One region of the Glutamicibacter sp. BSL13 genome, then DNA from elsewhere that is predicted to be linked to it. Evidence: riboswitches for the same ligand, from Rfam matches in the RefSeq annotation. Region 1 holds a riboswitch; the other holds the start of a gene.
What was found. A riboswitch is a leader RNA that binds a small molecule or an ion and turns the genes downstream of it on or off. The one in region 1 is predicted to bind thiamine pyrophosphate.
Positions count from the first base shown of each region.

Region 1 (9,273 bases):
ATTCGCCGACGACGCCTACCTGGACCTGTGCTTCCAGCCGGTTGCCGAGGCACCGCTCGCGCGGCCACGAATGCATGTCTGCGCTGTGTGGCCCGGGACTGGCGCCCAGGCCGAACAGTGGATTCTTCACCGGGGTGGGAAGCCAAGCACCCCAGCCCAGGCACCGGGTCATGCAATCGGGCAGCCAGCCGCCCGGTGGTTTCTAGATCCGGAGGGAAACCCTTTTTCGATTGAACCATCGGAGGCAAGAGACAACAGCCGCGGCGGCTTGGAAACGGTGGTGCTGGCCTCGGCCCAGCCGGGGCGCGATGCTGAGTTCTGGGCGTATCTGACCGGATGGAAACGGCCGGCGAATTCAGCGCACGACCAACTGCGGCACCCATCCGGCCGCGGCCCGACGCTGGAGTTCGCAGCCGAATCACAGCCCAAGGGGGAGCAGAAGAACCGCTGGCACCTGGATATCCGGTTGGATCCTGGAGAGGATCCTGCAGTCCTGGCGGGCGTGATTGGTCAGAAGGGCGGCAGGGAACTGCACCCAGACTGGGGAGAACTGCCCTGGCGGGTCTACCAGGATCCGTCCGGCAACGAATTTTGCGTGCTGACTAGTCACTAGTTATTTACCCGGGGATCTATTGGGGTGCCTCGTCACCGAAGTAGGATGAGGGACATGGACCTACCTCACGTGCCCCGTCTGATACCTCCCGTGGCCGCCGGTCTGGCAGTGGCTGCGCAGCGGTTGCTGCCGCGCTCGTCCCAGCCCAGCCGCACCATGAAGATCGCGGCGACTGGGCTGGCCGCCTGCGCAGCAGCCGTAGCCGGTGCCGCGGTGGCAAGGTTTCGACAGTCCGGAACCACCCTGGATCCCGCCCAGCCGGAGGAATCCAGCGTCTTGGTCACCGACGGGGTCAACGCGTTCACCAGAAACCCGATGTATCTGGGACTAACCGGTGTGGTCACCGCTCATGCACTATGGCGCCAAAACCCCTGGGGGCTGCTGCCGGCTGCCGGGCTGTGGGTGTGGCTGGACCGAAAACAGATCCCGGCCGAGGAACGGGCCCTGGAGAAAATTCACCCCCAGGCCTACCGTGAGTACCAGGAATCCGTGCCGCGCTGGGTGGGATCGCGCAGCTTTGGGTGCGGGGAAATTTCCGGGAAGCACCGGCTTTGCGACGGTGTTCGCGGCCGGTCAGGTTCGGGTTCCGCAGCTTCACGGCTCGCACCGGGAGTCTGGGTTGGTGTTGGTGCGCTTGGTCTATGCAGCGCACTGCACCTGGGGGTGCAGTTCTTTGAACCCGACGGGTTGCTGGCCGATGCGACCCAAATACTGCTGATGCCTGCCCTGGCTGCCGCCTTTCATGCCGCCACCGGCGGTCACCAGCACCGATTGGTGCCGCTGGTGAGCGCGGCACTGGTCTTTTCCTGGTTGGGGGACACCATCCCACGCTTTGTGAGGGCAGAACCCGGATTTCTCGCACTGGTCCTGTCCTTCCTGGCCGCACAGGGCACCTACATCGCCGCCTTCTGGCCCTACCGGGCGACCTCGCTGCTGTGCCGGCCATGGGGTTTGGCGCCCTACGTCCTGGCGCTGGCCGGTTTGGTCGTGCGATGCGCACCACAGGCCGGCCAGTTCCTGCTCCCGGTGCTGCTTTACGGAATCTCCCTGAGCACCATGGCCGTGCTTGCTACCGGGCTGGGCCCGCTGGCTGGTGCCGGTGCGGCGAGCTTCCTCGCCTCCGACGCGATGATCGCGTTTCGTTCCTTCACCGATCTTCAAATCCCGGTTTCCGGGTTTTGGATCATCTCAACCTACGTACTCGGCCAAAGCCTGCTGGCGTGGGCGGTGGCCCGAAAAGTCCAAGAAGACAACCAGGCAGCTGAGCCCGCTGGACTCCATGCCGGGTAGGCCGCCAGGGGCGACCTTCGGGCAGGGGGCGGGGCAGGAACCTGAGCTGGTCATCGTGCACGGCAACGGGCTGGATCACCGAAACCTGCTGATGCTGGATCAAGCCTTTGCCGCCGAACCGGCTTTCCGCCGGCACTACCTGGATTTGCCCGGATACGGCGCGACCCCGCCCCTGCACTCCCCGGGAGGTCTGCCCGAGCTGGCCGACTGGCTGGAGGACTGGGTACACCGTCATTTGGGGCGGCGCCGGTTCGTGGCGTTCGGGCAGTCAATGGGCGGGCTGCTCTGTCAGGAACTGGCTGACCGGATGCAGGAGCGCATCCTCGGGCTCGGGCTGCTGGCCCCGGTGGTCTTTCCGCGCACCGAAGAGCGCACCCTGCCGCCACGCACCGTGCTGGAAGAAGATCCCCAGCTGCTGGCCCGCCTGCCTCTGCCGGCACGTGAAAACTTTCGGACCATGACAGTTCTGCAGAACGAGGCAACATGGCGGCGCTTCGCCGCCCAGATCCTGCCCGGAACGGAATCCGCGAACCTGCGGGCCATGGCGCGCCTGGCCAAGCGCTATGACCTTGACCCGGTCCCCGTGCGGCGCATGACCCAGCTCAGGGTCCCGGTCGTTGTGATCAGCGGCGCGCAAGACCATATTGTGGGCAGTCAGGACGCCCGGCTCTTGCAGCGCCGCTACCCAATGATGAGCCACCACGTCATTGAGCGGGCCGGACACAACGTCCATGTGGAACAACCGGCCGCGGTGGTGTGCGCGGTACGGCACTGGCTGGGAGAAGTTAAGCGGTGGCAGCAACAGGAGGGGCAGCGATGATCAGTACACGCGAGATCGCAACGGTGGACGAGGTGCCGGGGCTGTTGGAGATTTGGCGGGCTTCGGCTGCAACCGGACGCGAGTTGGTCTCTGCCGCCGACATGGATCGGCTGGCCCAGGCGCTGGAGGCCGTCTACCTGGGCAACGCCCGCGTGGTGGTGGCCGAGCGCGAGGGGCAGGTTGTTGGATCCCTGGCCCTGGAGGGGGCGCGGCTTTGCCTGCTCTGGGTGCACCACGAGCACCGCCGCCGTGGCGTGGGCCGGGCACTTATCGGCCACGCACAAGCGCTCAGCTTTGAGCTGCAGGTCGAGGTGGGTCAGCCGGAGCATGCCGTCGCGGCGTTCCTGCGCGCGGTGGGGTTCGCACCGGCGGAAACCACGGACGGTGTACCCCACGGTACGGTGCTGCGGCTTGCCGTTTCCGGTTCCGACCCCAGCGGGGACAGTGGCAGGATGGAGTCATGAGTGAAGAGAAACGAGAATTACGTGCGGTAACCGTCGAACGCACCACCAGCCGCCAATACCGCGCCACCAGCACCGAAACCGGAGCCAGCATCGAATTCGGGCAGGGCGAGGGGCTGCTCAGCCCGGTCGAATTGCTGCTGGCCGCCATTGCCGGCTGCTCGTCAATTGACGTTGATGTGGCCACCACCCGGCGCAGTGAACCGGAGACCTTCAAGGTGGAGGCCGCCGGATACAAGGTGACCGAGGATGGGGCCAGCCGCATGAAGGACATTTCCATGTCCTTCGACCTGAAGTTCCCGGACACCGAGGAGGGGCGCAAGGCCGCTGGAATGGTTGACCGGATCATCAAGCTTTCACACGACAAGTACTGCACGGTCTCACGCACCGTGGAATTGGGCACGCCGGTGACCAGCACGCGGGTCGAAAACTAGGAACGCGAGGGGGGCGCCGCCGGCTGATGCCGGTGGCGCCCCCGCCTTTCCGGGCCGCGCACCCCGGCTTGGGGCCAACCGCGGATACAGCGCAGCTATGCCTCGCCCGGAGCCGGTTCCAGCTCCAGGGCGGCGATGGCCGGGAACGGGTCGCTGCGCAGCCGTCCAAAGGTCAGCACATCCACCCGGGTGCCGTCCATGACGAACTTTTCGCGTTCCACACCCTCCTGGATGAAGCCAGCGGCCCGGGCCACCCGCAGGGACGCGGGATTGTTCGCCCGCGCCCCCAGTTCCAGCCGGTGCACGCCGCCACTGCTGAGCAGGTGATCAGCCACGGTGGCCGCGGCCCGGCTGGCCAGCTGCCGGCCGCGGTATCCGGCGGCCACCCAGTACCAGAACCAGCCCAGCGTGTTGGCCCGGTCCAGGCTCGCGCACACTAGGCCCACCAGCGTCCCGTCCACGTCGATGGCGTAGGGGCGCTGCTCCTGCGGGGACGCCAGCAGCCGGTCGATGTAGGCGTGGGCTTCATCCAGGGTTCTTACCGATCCCTGGCGCTTCATCTGCGCATCCGAGGTGAACGCGGCCAACACCGCCGGGGCGTCGGTGGGGCGCAGCGGGCGCAGACGCGCCCTCGTCGCTTCCAGTCCTGCCGGGGCTGGGGCCGGGCGTGGCGCCGGGGTCGACTGCTGCTGCGCGCCAACGGCACTGGCGGTGCCCTGGTGGTACAGCAGCTGCCAGCGTCCCCGCTCCAACTGCCACAGGGAACTACGGTGGGCGGTACGCACCCCGGTGCTCTGCCAGCGCAGCAGCACCTGATGCTCGGACAAGGCCAACAGGCTCGGGGCGTGCAGGGCGGCCGGGGGATTATCGGTGCGCGTTTGGGTGGCCAACAGCGCGATGATCTCGTCCTTCGTGTAGTGCCGGCCCGAGACCCCCACCTCCTCAAACATCTCGTGCAGCAGCACAGCCAGCTGCTGCGCATCCCCCCGGACCGCTGGTGAGAGCAACTGCTCTTCCAGGGCCAGCAGCTCTTGGGCCAACGGGTCGCTGCGCTCCAGGAGCCGGGGGTAGGACTGCGCGTTGTGAGTGGTGCCGGATGCGTTCATGCCTCCCAGTGAACCACGGGTTGTGTGTGCGGCGGCCCGCCGGCGGGACCGGCCGTCATGCAATTGGTGTTTGTGAGCTGCACCATGCCTATAATCCTTCTAACTCCGCGGGAGCCTGCGCGATCTGTTGATCCGGGCTGAGAGGGCTTCGTGCCGACCGCCACACCTGATGCGGGTCATGCCGCCGTAGGAAGGAAAGTGCCCTGATGCATGTCGTGATCGTTGGTGCCGGGATCGCCGGACTATGTACCGCTTTTGAACTGCGCAGCCGCGGGGTGCGCGTCACGCTCTGCGACCCTGACCCCGCCGGGGGCGCCAGCCATGCGGCGGCGGGCATGCTGGCCCCGGCCGCGGAAATCGTCTGGGGACAGGACCGGCTGCACCAGATGATGGCCGACTCGGCGCAGCTCTACCCGGAACTGGTGGCGCGCGTGCAGCAGGCCACCGGTGCGACGGTGGCGTACCGGCAAAACCCGACCATGGTCGTCGCCGCCGAGGCCGCCGACCGCCAGGCGCTGGCGGAGCTGGAGGAGGTCCGCCACCGGCTGGGGTTGCCCACCCAAATGTTGCTGGGCTCCCAGGCGCGGCGCAGGGAACCGGCCCTGGCCGGGAACATCGCCGGAGCCCTGGTATTCCCCGAGGACCACCAGGTCGATCCGCGCTCGCTGACCGGCATCCTCATCGAGCATTTTGGGCAGGACCTGATCCGGGAGCAGGTCAGCGAAGTGGAGCACTGCGGCGCCACGGCGCGGGTGCACACCCAGACCGGGCGGGTGCTGGAGGCGGACCAGGTGCTGCTGGCCACGGGCCTGGGACAGGTGCCCGGCACCCCGCGGCTGCCGTTGCGGGCGGTGCACGGCGACATCCTGCGCCTGCACTTGCCGGCCCACCTACACCCGCTGCTCACCCACACGGTGCGCGGGGTGGTGCACCGGCGCAACGTGTACCTGGTGCCGCGCAGCGACGGCAGCATCGTGCTTGGCGCCAGCAGCCGCGAGGACGGCAACGACCTGGTCAGTGTGGAGGCGCTGTACACCCTGCTGGATGATGCCCGGCGCCTGGTGCCCGGGATCATGGACGCCTCCCTGCGTGAGGTGATCGCCCGGCCCCGGCCCGGCACCCCCGATGACCGGCCCATCATCGACCGGGTGGACGCGCACACGGTGGTGAGCAACGGGTTCTTCCGCCACGGCGTCCTGCTGGCACCCCTGGGCGCCCGGATCGCCAGTGACCTGCTGCTGGGCGCCGACCCGGGGACGCACCGTGGGCTGTTGGGGCTGCACCGCTTTCCGGTCGCGGCCAGCAGCACCAGCCACTGATCCCGGTCACCCGATCAGGCGGTCCTGTCCGCCGCGCAGCCGGCCCCGAACCCGGGCAACCCCAGACATCCGGCGCCGCCCGCCACCCCGGTGAGCGCCACCAGACAAAGCCAAAGCAACCAGAAAGAGAGGCACGAGACGCAATGCCTGAAATCACCGAGATCGAGGTGCAGCTCAACGGCCAGAGACTGAACCTGCCCGACGGGGCCACCGTGCGTGACATCGTCGCCGGGCACACCAAAAAGCTCATCAACGAACAAGGCCTGGCCGTGGACGGCTCCCGGCTGGGAATCGCCCTCGCCATCGACGGGGACGTAATTCCGCGCAGCGCCTGGGCCAGCCACACGGTGGCGCCCGGGGCGCGCATAGACCTGGTCACCGCCGCACAGGGAGGATGAGGAAGATGACCCAGAGCAACGAAGCACCCCACACGCCCGAAGATGTCTTCAGCATTGCCGGGGCACAACTGCGCTCCCGCCTGGTGATGGGCACCGGGGGAGCGACCTCCCTAAGCACCCTGGAAGAGGCCCTGGTCGCCTCGGGCACCGAGGTCACCACCGTGGCCATCAGGCACTATGCCGCAGCCGGTGGGGATTCGGTGTTCGCCATGCTCCAGCGCCTGGGCGTGCTGACGTTGCCGAACACCGCCGGCTGCTACACCGCCCGCGATGCGGTGCTCACCGCCAGGCTGGCGCGCGAGGCCCTGGAAACGGACTGGATCAAGCTGGAGGTGATCGCCGACGAGCACACCCTGCTGCCGGATCCGATCGAACTGTTTACCGCCGCCGAACAGCTGGTGGCCGACGGGTTCCAGGTCTTTGCCTACACCAATGACGACCCGGCCCTGGCCCAGCGACTGGATGATGTGGGAGTCGCGGCGATCATGCCGGCCGGCGCCCCGATCGGTTCCGGGCTGGGCATCCTGAACCCGCACAACATCGCCACCATCGTGAACCGGGCCAGCGTCCCGGTGATCCTGGATGCCGGGGTGGGCACCGCCTCGGACGCGGCCCTGGCCATGGAACTGGGCTGTGAGGCGGTGCTGCTGGCCAGCGCGGTAACCCGGGCGCACAACGCCCCGCTGATGGCCACGGCCATGCGGGACGCGGTCAGCGCCGGACGGGCCGCCCGGCTGGCCGGGCGCATCCCCAAACGGGACTTGGCCCTGGCCTCCTCCCCGGTCGAGGGCACCATGCAAAGCCTGGCGGGACAGTTCTCATGAGCCCGTTGGAACCGCTGGTGGCCCCGGGCCCCGAACTGACGCCGGACCAGCTGGCCCGCTACTCCCGGCACCTGACGCTGCCCGGGGTCGGGCCCGAGGGCCAGCGCCGGATCCGCAACGCCAGGGTGCTGGTGGTGGGGGCCGGGGGACTGGGCGCCCCCATCATCAACTACCTGGTCGCCGCCGGGGTGGGGCAGCTAAGCGTCATCGATGATGACGTGGTGGAAGCCTCCAACCTGCAGCGCCAGGTGATCCACCGGCACCAGGACCTGGGCCGGGCGAAGGCGGAGTCGGCGCGCCAGGCCGCGCTGCGCCTGGACCCGCAGGCCAACCTCACCGCCGTCGTGGACAAGCTCACCCGGCACAATGCGGTGGAACTGTTCGCCGCCCACGACCTGGTGCTGGACGGGACCGACAACTTCGCCACCCGTTACCTGTCCAATGACGCCGCGGAGCTGAGCGGCACCCCACTGATCTGGGGAACCATTTTCCGCTTCAGCGGCCAGGTGTCAGTCTTTGCCCCGGGCCGCGGCCCGATGCTGCGCGATTTGTTCCCGGAAATCCCCGACGCCGACTCGGTGCCCAGCTGCGCCGAAGGCGGGGTGTTCGGGGCGCTGTGCGGGGTGGTGGGCTCCACCATGGCCGCCGAGGCGCTGAAACTGATCTGCGGGATCGGGGAACCCCTGATCGGTCGCTTTTGGCGCTACGACGCCCTGCAAGCCACCACCGACATCCTGCGTTTTGCCGCGGACCCGCATCGCCAGCCCGTCACCGAGCTGCAGGACTACGAGCACGGGTGCGCCCTGCCGGCCGCGGTACGGCAGATTGATGCCGGGCAACTGCAGGACGGGCAGGGACGAAACCAGGTGCTGGTGGTGGACGTGCGTGAAGCCTGGGAACGCGAAATGGGAAGCATCCCCGGCAGCGTGCACATCCCCCTGGAACGGCTGACGGAGCAGGGCTGGGCGGCGCTGGATGGGCTGGCCACGGCGGACCAGCTGGTGCTGGCCTGCAAGTCCGGGGTGCGTTCCCAGCGTGCCGCACGCATCCTGAGCGAAGAGCGCCCGGATGCGCAGGTCTTCAGCCTTCAGGGCGGAACGGTGCAGTGGTTCGAACAGGTTCGGGGCCGGACCCTGGTCTACTAGTGCCAGCGAGCCGGCAGTGTTTCACCGTCTGCCGGCCCCTGCCCGGGGAGTCATCGCCTTGCGCCGGCGCATCCAGGTGGCGACCGCGGCGGGCAGGTGCACAAACACCAGCGGAGCGAAGCTCCAGGAAAACAGGGCCGCGGAGCCGATCAGCACCGCGGCGAGCACACAGGCCGCCAACAGCACGGCACTCAGGATACGCATCCAGGCCTGTTCCAGGCCACCGGCCAAAGCGATCAGCAGACCGGTGCCGGTGGCAAAGGGAATCAGCAACCAGGTGTGCGGGGCCGGCAGCGAGAGGGCCAGCAGGTAGCAGCCCAGGGCCGAGGCGGCACTGAGCACCAGCACCTGGGTGGCGGCAGGAACCCGCGGCCGCTGCCCGATATCGGGAATCGTCAAGCTCCCGCTCCTTCCCGGCGCCCTCCGTGCCGGCAGGTGCGCCGCCATTGTGACCAGTGTGGCTGCAGAAATTCGACGATTCAAGGCCCGGGCGCGAATAATGGCTGAATGGAGAACACAATGTCCTGGCAGGTCAGACCATTCGAGCTGGCCGATGAGCAGCAGGCGCTGGCCGCCCAGGCCGAACTTCAGGCCGATGACTTCGACTTTTTGGTTGGCCGAGGGGCGAAGGAGAGCTGGGCGGACTTTGTGGACAGGTTGGAGGCCAACCGCCAGGGGGTGGGGCTTCCCGACGGGTGGGTCGCCTCGGGCACCTTCGGTGGTTTCATCGACGGACGGCTGGTCGGGCGTGTCGGAGTGCGCTATGAATTAAACGACTACCTGCGCGAATTCGCCGGACACATCGGCTACGGGGTGCGACCGGGTTTCCGGGGCCAGGGGGTGGCCACCAGGCTCTGCCGTTT
Region 1 is NZ_JAVGCZ010000006.1:25,921-35,193, forward strand. Features, by position in the region: gene RCJ92_RS01915 (VOC family protein) at 1-613, shown strand, start outside; gene RCJ92_RS01920 (lysoplasmalogenase family protein) at 668-1,903, shown strand; gene RCJ92_RS01925 (alpha/beta fold hydrolase) at 1,893-2,723, shown strand; gene RCJ92_RS01930 (GNAT family N-acetyltransferase) at 2,720-3,187, shown strand; gene RCJ92_RS01935 (OsmC family protein) at 3,184-3,618, shown strand; gene RCJ92_RS01940 (GNAT family N-acetyltransferase) at 3,714-4,724, opposite strand; TPP riboswitch at 4,822-4,934, shown strand; gene thiO (glycine oxidase ThiO) at 4,931-6,043, shown strand; gene thiS (sulfur carrier protein ThiS) at 6,187-6,441, shown strand; gene RCJ92_RS01955 (thiazole synthase) at 6,447-7,265, shown strand; gene RCJ92_RS01960 (ThiF family adenylyltransferase) at 7,262-8,410, shown strand; gene RCJ92_RS01965 (hypothetical protein) at 8,432-8,809, opposite strand; gene RCJ92_RS01970 (GNAT family N-acetyltransferase) at 8,918-9,273, shown strand, end outside.

Region 2 (9,273 bases), on a different contig from region 1:
TTCGGGCTCCTGGAAGACCGTGCCGATGCGGGCCACCAACTGCCCGGCCCGCCAGAGGAATGGCTTGTCCCCCGCCTCACCGGCCAACAGTTCAGTGGCGTGCAGCCGGCCGCTGGCCGGCTCCAGCAGCCCGCCCAGGGTCAGCGCCAGGGTCGACTTGCCCACCCCGTTCGCGCCGCGGATCACCAGTGCGCCGCCGGCGGGCAGTTCCAGGTCCACCGCCGCGGTCAACGGGGCCTTCTTTGAACGCCTGGCCTGCAGCGCGTTGGCCCGCAACAGGCCACCGCCCGGACTGGTGCGTGGGGTACGGGTGTGCGGGACGTAGCCGGGCACCCAGATCCCGGCCTCGGCCAGCTCCCGGCGCAGCGGCTGGTCGCTCAGCAGCGCCTGCGGGGCCACGTCATGGCTGATCCCGCCGCCGGGCTCCAGCACCAGCACCCGGTCCACGTGTTCCACCCAGGTCTCCACCCGGTGCTCGACCACGATCAGGGTCGCTGCCGTGCGCTCGGCGGCGTTGAGCACCGCGTCGCGTACCCCCAACGCGCCCTCCGGGTCAATGTTGGCGGTGGGTTCATCCAGCAGCATCAGCCCCGGGCGCATGGCCAGGATCCCGGCCAGGGCCAGGCGCTGCTTCTGTCCCCCGGACAGCTGCTGGGTGGGGTGTTCCGGCGCCAGCTGGCCCAACCCGACCGCCTCCAGTGCCAGGGGAATGCGCCGGGAAATCTCCTGCGGGTCCACCCCGAGGTTTTCCGCCCCGAAGGCCACGTCGTCTTCCACCCGGGCCTGCACGATCTGGGTTTCCGGGTCCTGCTGCATCAGGCCCACACCCTGGCGCGGCCCGAACGCGTCCTGCTCCCCCACCAGCAGCTGCCCGGTGCACCCGGCCAGCTCGGTAACATCCAGGACCCCGGCCATGGCGTGCAGCAGCGTGGATTTGCCCGCGCCGCTGGGTCCCAGCAGCAGCACCCGCTGCCCGGCCGGAATCTCCAGATCCAGGGCGTGCAGGGCCGGTTGCTGCCGGTCGGCGTGCTTCCAGCCGAACCCGCGCGCGCTCACGGACAGGGCACCGGATTCCAGCTGGGGCAGCGCGGCGTGGTTCGTGATGCCGGCGGTCATTGCTTCGCCCGCCCAAAGACCGGTTCGCGGTTCGCCCTGCGGCTGGGCAGCGCGGAAAGCGCCCCGGTGGCCGCCAGCGCGCGGGTGGCGAAGTAGGACAGGATGCCGGCAATCACCAGGCCGGAGAGGCTCATCGCCGCCACGTGGAAAAGCTTCATGCTCGCGGTGTATTCCGCGTAGTAGGCCATCAGGTAGGCCTCGCTTAGCGCACCGAACAGTCCGGCGCCCAACCCCGCCAGCATCGCCACCCCAAGGCTCCACACCCGGTAGCGGAAGAGCGCGAACACCACCTCGGCGCCCAGCCCCTGGACAATGCCGGAAACCAGCACGGTGATGCCCCACTGCGAGCCCAGCAGCGCGGAGATCACCGCGGCCAGCAGTTCACAGTACAGGGCGGCGCCGGGCTTGCGGATGATCAGGGCCCCGAGCACTGCCGGGAAGAGCCACATCCCGGCCACGAAGGCGCTAGCCGGCGGGAAGGCCACAAAGGCCAGGGAAATGAAGCCGTAACCGGCGTTCCAGCCCCAGAACACCACGCCCGAAGCCACGGCGATCACCGAGGCGACGACGATGTCGGCGACCTTCCACGAGCTGCTGGCCCGCAACGGTGTTGTTGTCACTTGAATATCCTCCTGAATCAGGAGGGGAGCATGTATGCGAACCGGGGCGCGTCCCCGGGGGCATACCTGAGATTCTCGACTTCCTTCGCCGGTACTAGCCGGGGCAGGTTCGAGGGTCTGCGATCTATCGCACTCTCAGCGTCTTTTACCCTTACGCCTGCCGTGACGCGCCTGGCGGCACGGCAGCGGGCTGGTATGACGCTCCCCTGTCGGTTTATGTCTGCGTTGCCACCATACCCCAGGATGCCGGTCGGGCAGAACCCGCACCGGCGACCGGTTTGAGGCGGACGTCATATTGCTCTTGCTCCCGCGGCCAGGCGCCGCCTAGCGGGAGCGGGTGAGCACCGGTTCCCGGTGGGCCCGGCGGCTGGGCAGGGAGGCCAAGGCACCGGTGTTGGCCAGCATGCGGGTGAGGAAGAACGAGCAGATCCCGGCGATCAGCAACCCGGAGACGCTCATCGCCGCCACATGAAACAGCTTCATCCCGGGGGTATAGTGCACGAAGTGGGCGGTGATGTAGGCACCGTTGAGGGCGCTGAGGAAGCCGGAGCAGAAACCGGCCAGCATGGCGGCGGACAGGTTCCACACCCGGTAACGCAAGAGCGCGAACACCAGCTCGGCGCCCAGCCCCTGCAGCAGCCCGGAGACCAGCACCGTCAGTCCCCAGTGGGTGCCCAGCAGGGCCTCGATGATGGCGGCCAGCAGTTCGCAGTACAGTGCCGCACCGGGCTTGCGAATGATCAGCGCCCCGAGGACCGCGGGGAACAGCCACATGCCCGAGAGCAGCGCGCTGGCCGGCGGGAACGCGGCGAAGGCCAGCGTCACGAAACCGTAACTGGCGCTCCACGCCCAGAACACCACGCCCGAGGCCACGGCGATGACCGAGGCGATCACGATGTCCGCGACCTTCCATGAGGTGCCGCCGGTTCGCTTGGTTGTTGCCATTTTCTTCCATCCTCCTGGTTCAGGAGGGGAGCACATGCGGATGCGCAGGGAGCTGTCCCTGCCGCACATCTGAGATTCTCGACTTCCTTCGCCGGTACTAGCCGGAGCAGGTTCGAGGGTCTGCGATCTATCGCACTCTCAGCGTCTTCCACCGGTCCCGGCCACCGGCGTTTGCTGCGCGGTGAGCCTCGGGGACGGTATGACGCTCCCCTGTCGTTTCTTGTCAGCAGATTGCGCCGGCGATCCGTGGATCACCCGATGCCATGTCTGCGATGCCACCATAGCTCAGGATATGCTTTCGATAGAAAGAGAAGTCCCCATGCGAACAGGAGCGCGAAGAATGAAACCAATGATGAAGCTGCTCGCCACCGGCATTTCCCTGGGAGCCGGGTTTGTCGGCAGCAAGCTGGTGGACCGCTTGTGGAAGGGATTCACCGGCAATGACGCCCCGCGCCACGGCCAGGAAGCCGAAGCCGAAGCCTCGATGCGCCAGGCCCTGGCGTTCGCCGTCTTCTCCTCCGTGGTGGCCGCAATCATCCAGGTCCTCACCGACCGCGGCACCCGCAAGGCGCTGGCCAAGCTGAACAAGTAGTTCCCCGGCGTTTGCGCCGTGGACAGGCAGGGCCTCGGAGCACCGTGATGCGGTGCTTCGAGGCCCTTGTTCGTGGTGCCGGCAGTGGCGCTAGTCCTTGTTCTGGCGGCTGGCGTTCTCCACCACGGTGCGCAGTTCGTCGCTGTACAGCGTTTCGCGCTTCACGTGCTTGGTGCGGTACCCGGAACGGCCAATCATGTGCGCGGAGACCGGTGCGGTCAGCAGCTGCACGCCCCAGGCCAGGGCGAGCACCGGCACCACCTGCCAGGAGCGCAGGTGGATGGCCAGCCCGATGAACAGCAGCAGGAAGCCAAGCACCTGCGGCTTGGTGGCCGCATGCATCCGGGTGAGCAGGTCGGGGAAGGTCAACAGGCCTATGCCGGCGATCAATGACATCAGCGAGCCGACGATCATGCAGCCGGCGGCCACAATGTCCAGGAACTGATCCATCACGCATTCCTCTGGTCGGAAACGAACCGGGAGACGGTGACCGAGCTGATGAAGCCGATGGCGCAGGCGATCACCACGAACAGGATGTGGTTGGTGTGCCGGTTCAGGTACATTTCCAGGCACAGGGCGGCGGAGATGATCAGCAGCATCACATCCAGGGCCAGCACCCGGTCCAGGATGGAGGGTCCGCGGGCGACCCGGATCAGGCAGGCCACCGCACCCACCGAGAGCAGCACTCCGCTGATTCCCACGATGATGTAGCTCAACGCTTTGCCTCCTTGGCCTTCTGGCGGGCGCGCTGGGCGATGTCCTTGCGCACCTGCTTGACGTACTCGTACTCGTCGTGGCTGCCGATGGCCATGATCACCCGCCGTTCGATTTCATGGATCTTCGCCCGGGAGCGGGCGACCTTGATGGCGTTGGAGGCGTTGAGGTAATGCAGGTACAGGGTGGAGCTGCGCCGGTCCACCTCCACCACGAACGATCCGGGGATCAGGGTCAGCACGTGCCCGACCGTGGTGACGATCAGGTCCGAGTCGGTGTGCAGGCGCACCGCGATGATGGAGCTGCGGGTCTTCTGGCGCCGGAAAAGCGCCAGGTAGGAAACCTCCAGGCTGGCCGCCACCACCTGCATGATGAACCAGCCGAGCAGCAGGAAGCAGTACCACGGGTTGATGCGCCCCGACAGGCGCACCGGGGGCAGCGGGAACAGGGCGACCAGCAGCAGGGACAGCAGCGCCCCCACGATTAGGGTTCCGGGGGTGAAGTCCTGCCACAGCGCGCCCCAGACCAGGGTCATGAACAGCAGCAGCGGCCACTCCTGGCGCAGTGTGGCGCGGTTGCGCTGGCCCGAGGCCTCATCCAGCGCGTCGGCGATGCGCTGGTCGCGTGGCTCGTCAATACGTTTTGGCATGTGTCCTTCCCCTTTAGCCTGGCGGCAGAACCGCGGTGATGTAGGGGGCCCGGCTCAGCAGCTCGGCGGCCACCCTCTGACAGAAGGCAAAGAGCGGTCCGGCGAACACGGTCAACGCCACCCCGGCGGCGACCAGGGCCCCGGTGGAGTAGCGCATCCCCCAGGGCAGGAACTTCGCCTCCATCTGCCGGGCGAGCCTGGCCCCCAGGATCGGCCCCTGATTGCCCGAGGACTGGATCAGTTCGGTCATCTCCTTGGACTGGTCCACCAAGGACGCCTGCGGGTCCTCCGCCTCGGCCGCCCGGCGCCAGAAGGCGCGGGCCCAGACGCGGATGATGGCCAGCAGGGTCAGCAGGCTGGTCAGCAGCCCGGCGGCGATCACCGCCCAGTTCAGTGCCCCGCCCTGTTCGGTCGCGGCGTGCAGCAGCCCGAACTTGCCCAGGAACCCTGAGAATGGCGGGATGCCGCCCAGATTGATGGCCGGGATGAAGAACAGCACCGCCAATGCCGGGGAAAGGCGGGCCAGGGATCCCAGTTCGGTGATGTTCGCGGTGCCGGCTCGCCGTTCAATCAGCCCGGCGACCATGAACAGGGAGGTCTGCACGATGATGTGGTGGCCCACGTAGTAGATCGTGGCGGCGATCGCGGTTTCGGTGCCGACCGCGATCCCGAAGATCAGGTAGCCGATGTGGCTGGTCAGCGTGAAGGAGAGCATGCGCTTGAAGTCCGACTGGGCCAGCGCACCGAAGATGCCGATCACCATGGTCAGCGCCGAGACCACCAGCAGCACCGAGTTCACTTCCCCGCCCGGAAACAGCAGCGTCTCGGTGCGCACGATCGCGTACACGCCCACCTTGGTCAAGAGTCCGGCGAACACGGCGGTCACCGGGGCCGGGGCGGTCGGGTAGGAGTCCGGCAGCCACAGCGAGAGCGGGAACACGGCGGCCTTGATGCCAAAGGCGATCAGCAGGAAGCTGTGCAGGATCAGCTTTGTCCCCGAATCCAGGTCGGCCAGCTTCAGCGCCAGGTCCCCCATGTTCACCGTGCCGGTAGCCGCATAGATCAACGCGATCGCGGTCAGGAACAGCACCGAGGAGACCACGGAGACCACCACATAGGTGATGCCCGAGCGGATCCGTTCGGCGGTGCCGCCCAGGGTGAGCAGCACATAGCTGGCGGTGAGGAAGATTTCGAAGCCCACGTAGAGGTTGAACAAGTCCGCTGCCATGAACGCGTTGGACACCCCGGCCAGCAGGATCAGGTAGGCCGGGTGGAAAATCGAGACCGGACCGTGCTCATCCCCGTCGGCCATCCCCTGACTGGTGGCGAACAGCAGCACCGCCAGGGACACCACGGTGGAGACCAGCAGCATGAACGCGCTGAATCCGTCCACCACCAGGGCTATGCCGGTGGGGGTGTCCCACCCGGCGATGGTGATCGCGTAGGTCTGCCCGTTCCAGGTGGCCGCCAGCATCCCGACCTCCAGCAACAGCGTGGTGCACAACACCCCGATGGTGATGATCCGCTGCCAGCGCACCTTGCGCCGGGCCAGGAAGGTCGCGCCGGCGCCCAAGATCGGCAGGATGACCGCCAGCGGGGCCAGGGACATGAGCTGTTGCATCTATTCCTCCCCCTCGCGGATCGGTCGGCCTTCCTCATCGACGAATTCGGTGGTGTCTTCCTCCACGGGAGCGTCCTCTTCTTCGTCGTAGGCACTGGCCTGGGAGACGCGGATATCTTCTTCATCGTCCCGCACGGTATCGGCGTTGGTCAGCGACCAGGACCGGTAGATCAACGCGAGCAGGAACGCGGTCACTGCGAAGGTGATGACAATGGCGGTCAGGATCAGCGCCTGCGGCAGCGGATCCGAGTACTCATCGGCCGGCAGGTCCGGCTGAAACAGCGGGGCCTTGCCCATCCTCCCGCCGGCGGTGAGGATCAGCAGGTTCACCGCGTTGCCCAGCACCACGATGCCCAGCAGCACCCGGGTCAGGGTGCGTTCCAGCACCAGGTAGTAGCCCACCGCCAACAGCACGCCGGTGATGACCAGGAAGGTGATGTTCACACTCACCGGCCCACCCCCGTCTGGTAGCTGGCCACCACATCATGGCGGGCCACCGGGGAGCGGCCCTCGGAGAGCTGGTCGATTTCGCTGCCCAGGGATCGCAGCACGTCCTGCACCAGGCCGAGCACCACCAGATACACTCCAATGTCGAAGAAGGTTGAGGTCACGAACTTGTGTTCGCCAAACAGCGGAAGGCTGAACTGCCAGACGTAGGTGCTGAACACCGGGTCCCCCGCCAACAGCGGAATGATGCCGGAGCAGGCCGCCACGGCCAGCCCGCCACCGATCAGGATGTTCGGGGAGACGCGCATCGATTCGGCCAGCTCCACCCGCCCGCCGGCCAGGTAGCGGATGGTCAGCGCCAGCCCGGCCAGCAGCCCGCCGGCGAAACCGCCGCCGGGGTTGTTGTGCCCGGTGATCAAGGTGAACACGCTCAACAGCAGGATCGAATGGAAGATCAGGCGGGTGACCACTTCAAAGACGATGGAGCGGCGTTCGGCGACCAGCGTGTGCCCGGCGATCAGCCAGTCCTCATTGTCCGAGGTGGCGAACTTGCGGGCCAGATCCAGGCGGGCCTGGCCGAATTCGCCGGTGGACATGGCCTCCGAACCGTGGTCGATGGAACCGCTTTCCACCTCGCGGGCACGCAGCCGGCGACGGGAGGGCACCGCCACGAAGATCAGTGAGGCCACCCCGGTGGCCGCGGCGGCCAGCACGGTGATTTCCCCGAAGGTATCCCACACGCGCAGGTCCACCAGGGTCACGTTGACAATGTTTGAGCCATAGCCCTCGTGGTAGGCCAGGTCCGGGAAGGCCAGCGAGATCGGCGCCTCCTGGCGCGCCGCCATCATTCCGATGGCAACATATACGGTCATCAGCGCCAGGGCGGTGGCCAGGACGGCCCGTCCCAGCTTGATCCGGGAGATGCCCACCCACAGCCGCTTGGGCAGGGCGCGCAGGGCCAGCACGAACGCGACCAGCACAATGGTCTCCACCAGCAGCTGGGTCAGCGCCAGGTCCGGTGCGCCCTGCAGCGCGAAGATGGCGACCATGCCAAAACCGGTCACCGAGACCATCAGCACCGCCATGAAACGCTTCGAGGCGCGGATCGCCGCGATCGCCCCGACGATCATGATGGCGCCGATGACGATCTGGGCGGGATGGTCGGCAATCACCCACTGATCGGGCCAGGGGGTGGGCACGGTCAGGGCGATGCTCAGCGGAACCACCATCGCCACGGCCAGGATCACGCCCAGGTAGAAGGAGAGCGAACCACGCTGGGTCCGCCCGGTCACCCAGATCGCCAATTCGTCGGTCAGGTTCACGATGCCGCGGTAGGCTTCCTCCGCGGCCGGCAGCCGGCGGTGCAGGCGGGCCGAATAATCCGCCCGCGCCCGTCCCACGAACAGCAGCACACCGCCGAGCACGGCCAGGACGCTGAGACCCAGGGCCGGGGTGAAGCCGGCCCACAGGGCCAGGTGCACCTCGATCGGCTGCGGGTAGAGCCCGGCGGCGTGCTTCACCAGCGGCTCCACCAGGCCGGGCAGCACGCCCAGCACCACGGTTCCGGCGGTGAGCACCAGCAGCGGGGCCAGGAAGATCAGCGAGGGGCGCTTGCAGGCGGTGGGCTGCATGCCGCGCTTGCGTCCAAAGGCGCCAAGCACGAAGCGCAGCGAGTAGGCCACGGTCAGGCCCGTGCCGAGCACAATGCCGGCCACCGGGAGCCAGGCCAGCGGCCCGCCCTGGTGCAGCAGCGCGTCGAACACCGATTCCTTGGCCACGAACCCGTACAACGGCGGGATCCCGGCCATGGACGCGGCGGCCAGGGTGGCCACGGTGGCCAACACCGGCATGCTGCGTCCCAGCCCGGAAAGCTTGCGGATGTCACGGGTTCCGGTGTTGTGGTCCACGATGCCCACGGCCAGGAACAAGGTGGCCTTGAACAGCCCGTGCGCCAGGGTCAGGGCCAGGGCGGCAAAGGCGGCATCGGCGTTGCCCAGCCCGAAGATGGAAATGATGAACCCCAGCTGGGAGACGGTGCCGAAGGCCAGGATCAGTTTCAAGTCGTATTGCTTCAGCGCCCGGTAGCCGCCGATGATCATGGTCAGGATGCCGATGCCCACGGCCAGCGGCCCCCAGAACATCGTCTCGGAAAAGCCCGGGGCCAGGCGGGCCACCAGGTAGACACCGGCCTTGACCATGGCCGCAGCGTGCAGGTAGGCGGAGACCGGGGTGGGGGCGGCCATCGCGCCGGGCAGCCAGAAGTGGAAGGGCACCAGCGCCGACTTGGACAGCGCGCCAAGCAGCACCAGGGCCACGGCCACGTCAATGTGTCCGCCCATGGCGCTCAGCTGCGGGGCCGCCGCCACAATGTCTGAAAGCCGGTAGCTGCCGGTGGAGGTCCCCAGGATCAGCAGACCGCCGAGCATGGCCAGCCCGCCGAAGGTGGTGACGATCAGGGCATTCATGGCCGAGCGGCGTGCGGTGATCAGCGCCTGGCTGAAGCCGATCAGCAGGTAGGAAAGCACTGAGGTGATTTCCCAGAAGATGAACATGATGATCACGTCATCGG
Region 2 is NZ_JAVGCZ010000014.1:24,008-33,280, reverse strand. Features, by position in the region: gene RCJ92_RS04285 (ATP-binding cassette domain-containing protein) at 1-1,116, opposite strand, end outside; gene RCJ92_RS04280 (ECF transporter S component) at 1,113-1,736, opposite strand; TPP riboswitch at 1,800-1,954, opposite strand; gene RCJ92_RS04275 (ECF transporter S component) at 2,061-2,681, opposite strand; TPP riboswitch at 2,748-2,903, opposite strand; gene RCJ92_RS04270 (DUF4235 domain-containing protein) at 3,031-3,273, shown strand; gene mnhG (monovalent cation/H(+) antiporter subunit G) at 3,364-3,723, opposite strand; gene RCJ92_RS04260 (monovalent cation/H+ antiporter complex subunit F) at 3,723-3,989, opposite strand; gene RCJ92_RS04255 (Na+/H+ antiporter subunit E) at 3,986-4,636, opposite strand; gene RCJ92_RS04250 (Na+/H+ antiporter subunit D) at 4,650-6,257, opposite strand; gene RCJ92_RS04245 (Na(+)/H(+) antiporter subunit C) at 6,258-6,707, opposite strand; gene RCJ92_RS04240 (Na+/H+ antiporter subunit A) at 6,704-9,273, opposite strand, start outside.
Region 2: another riboswitch for thiamine pyrophosphate. It lies ahead of RCJ92_RS04275 (ECF transporter S component); the one in region 1 lies ahead of thiO (glycine oxidase ThiO).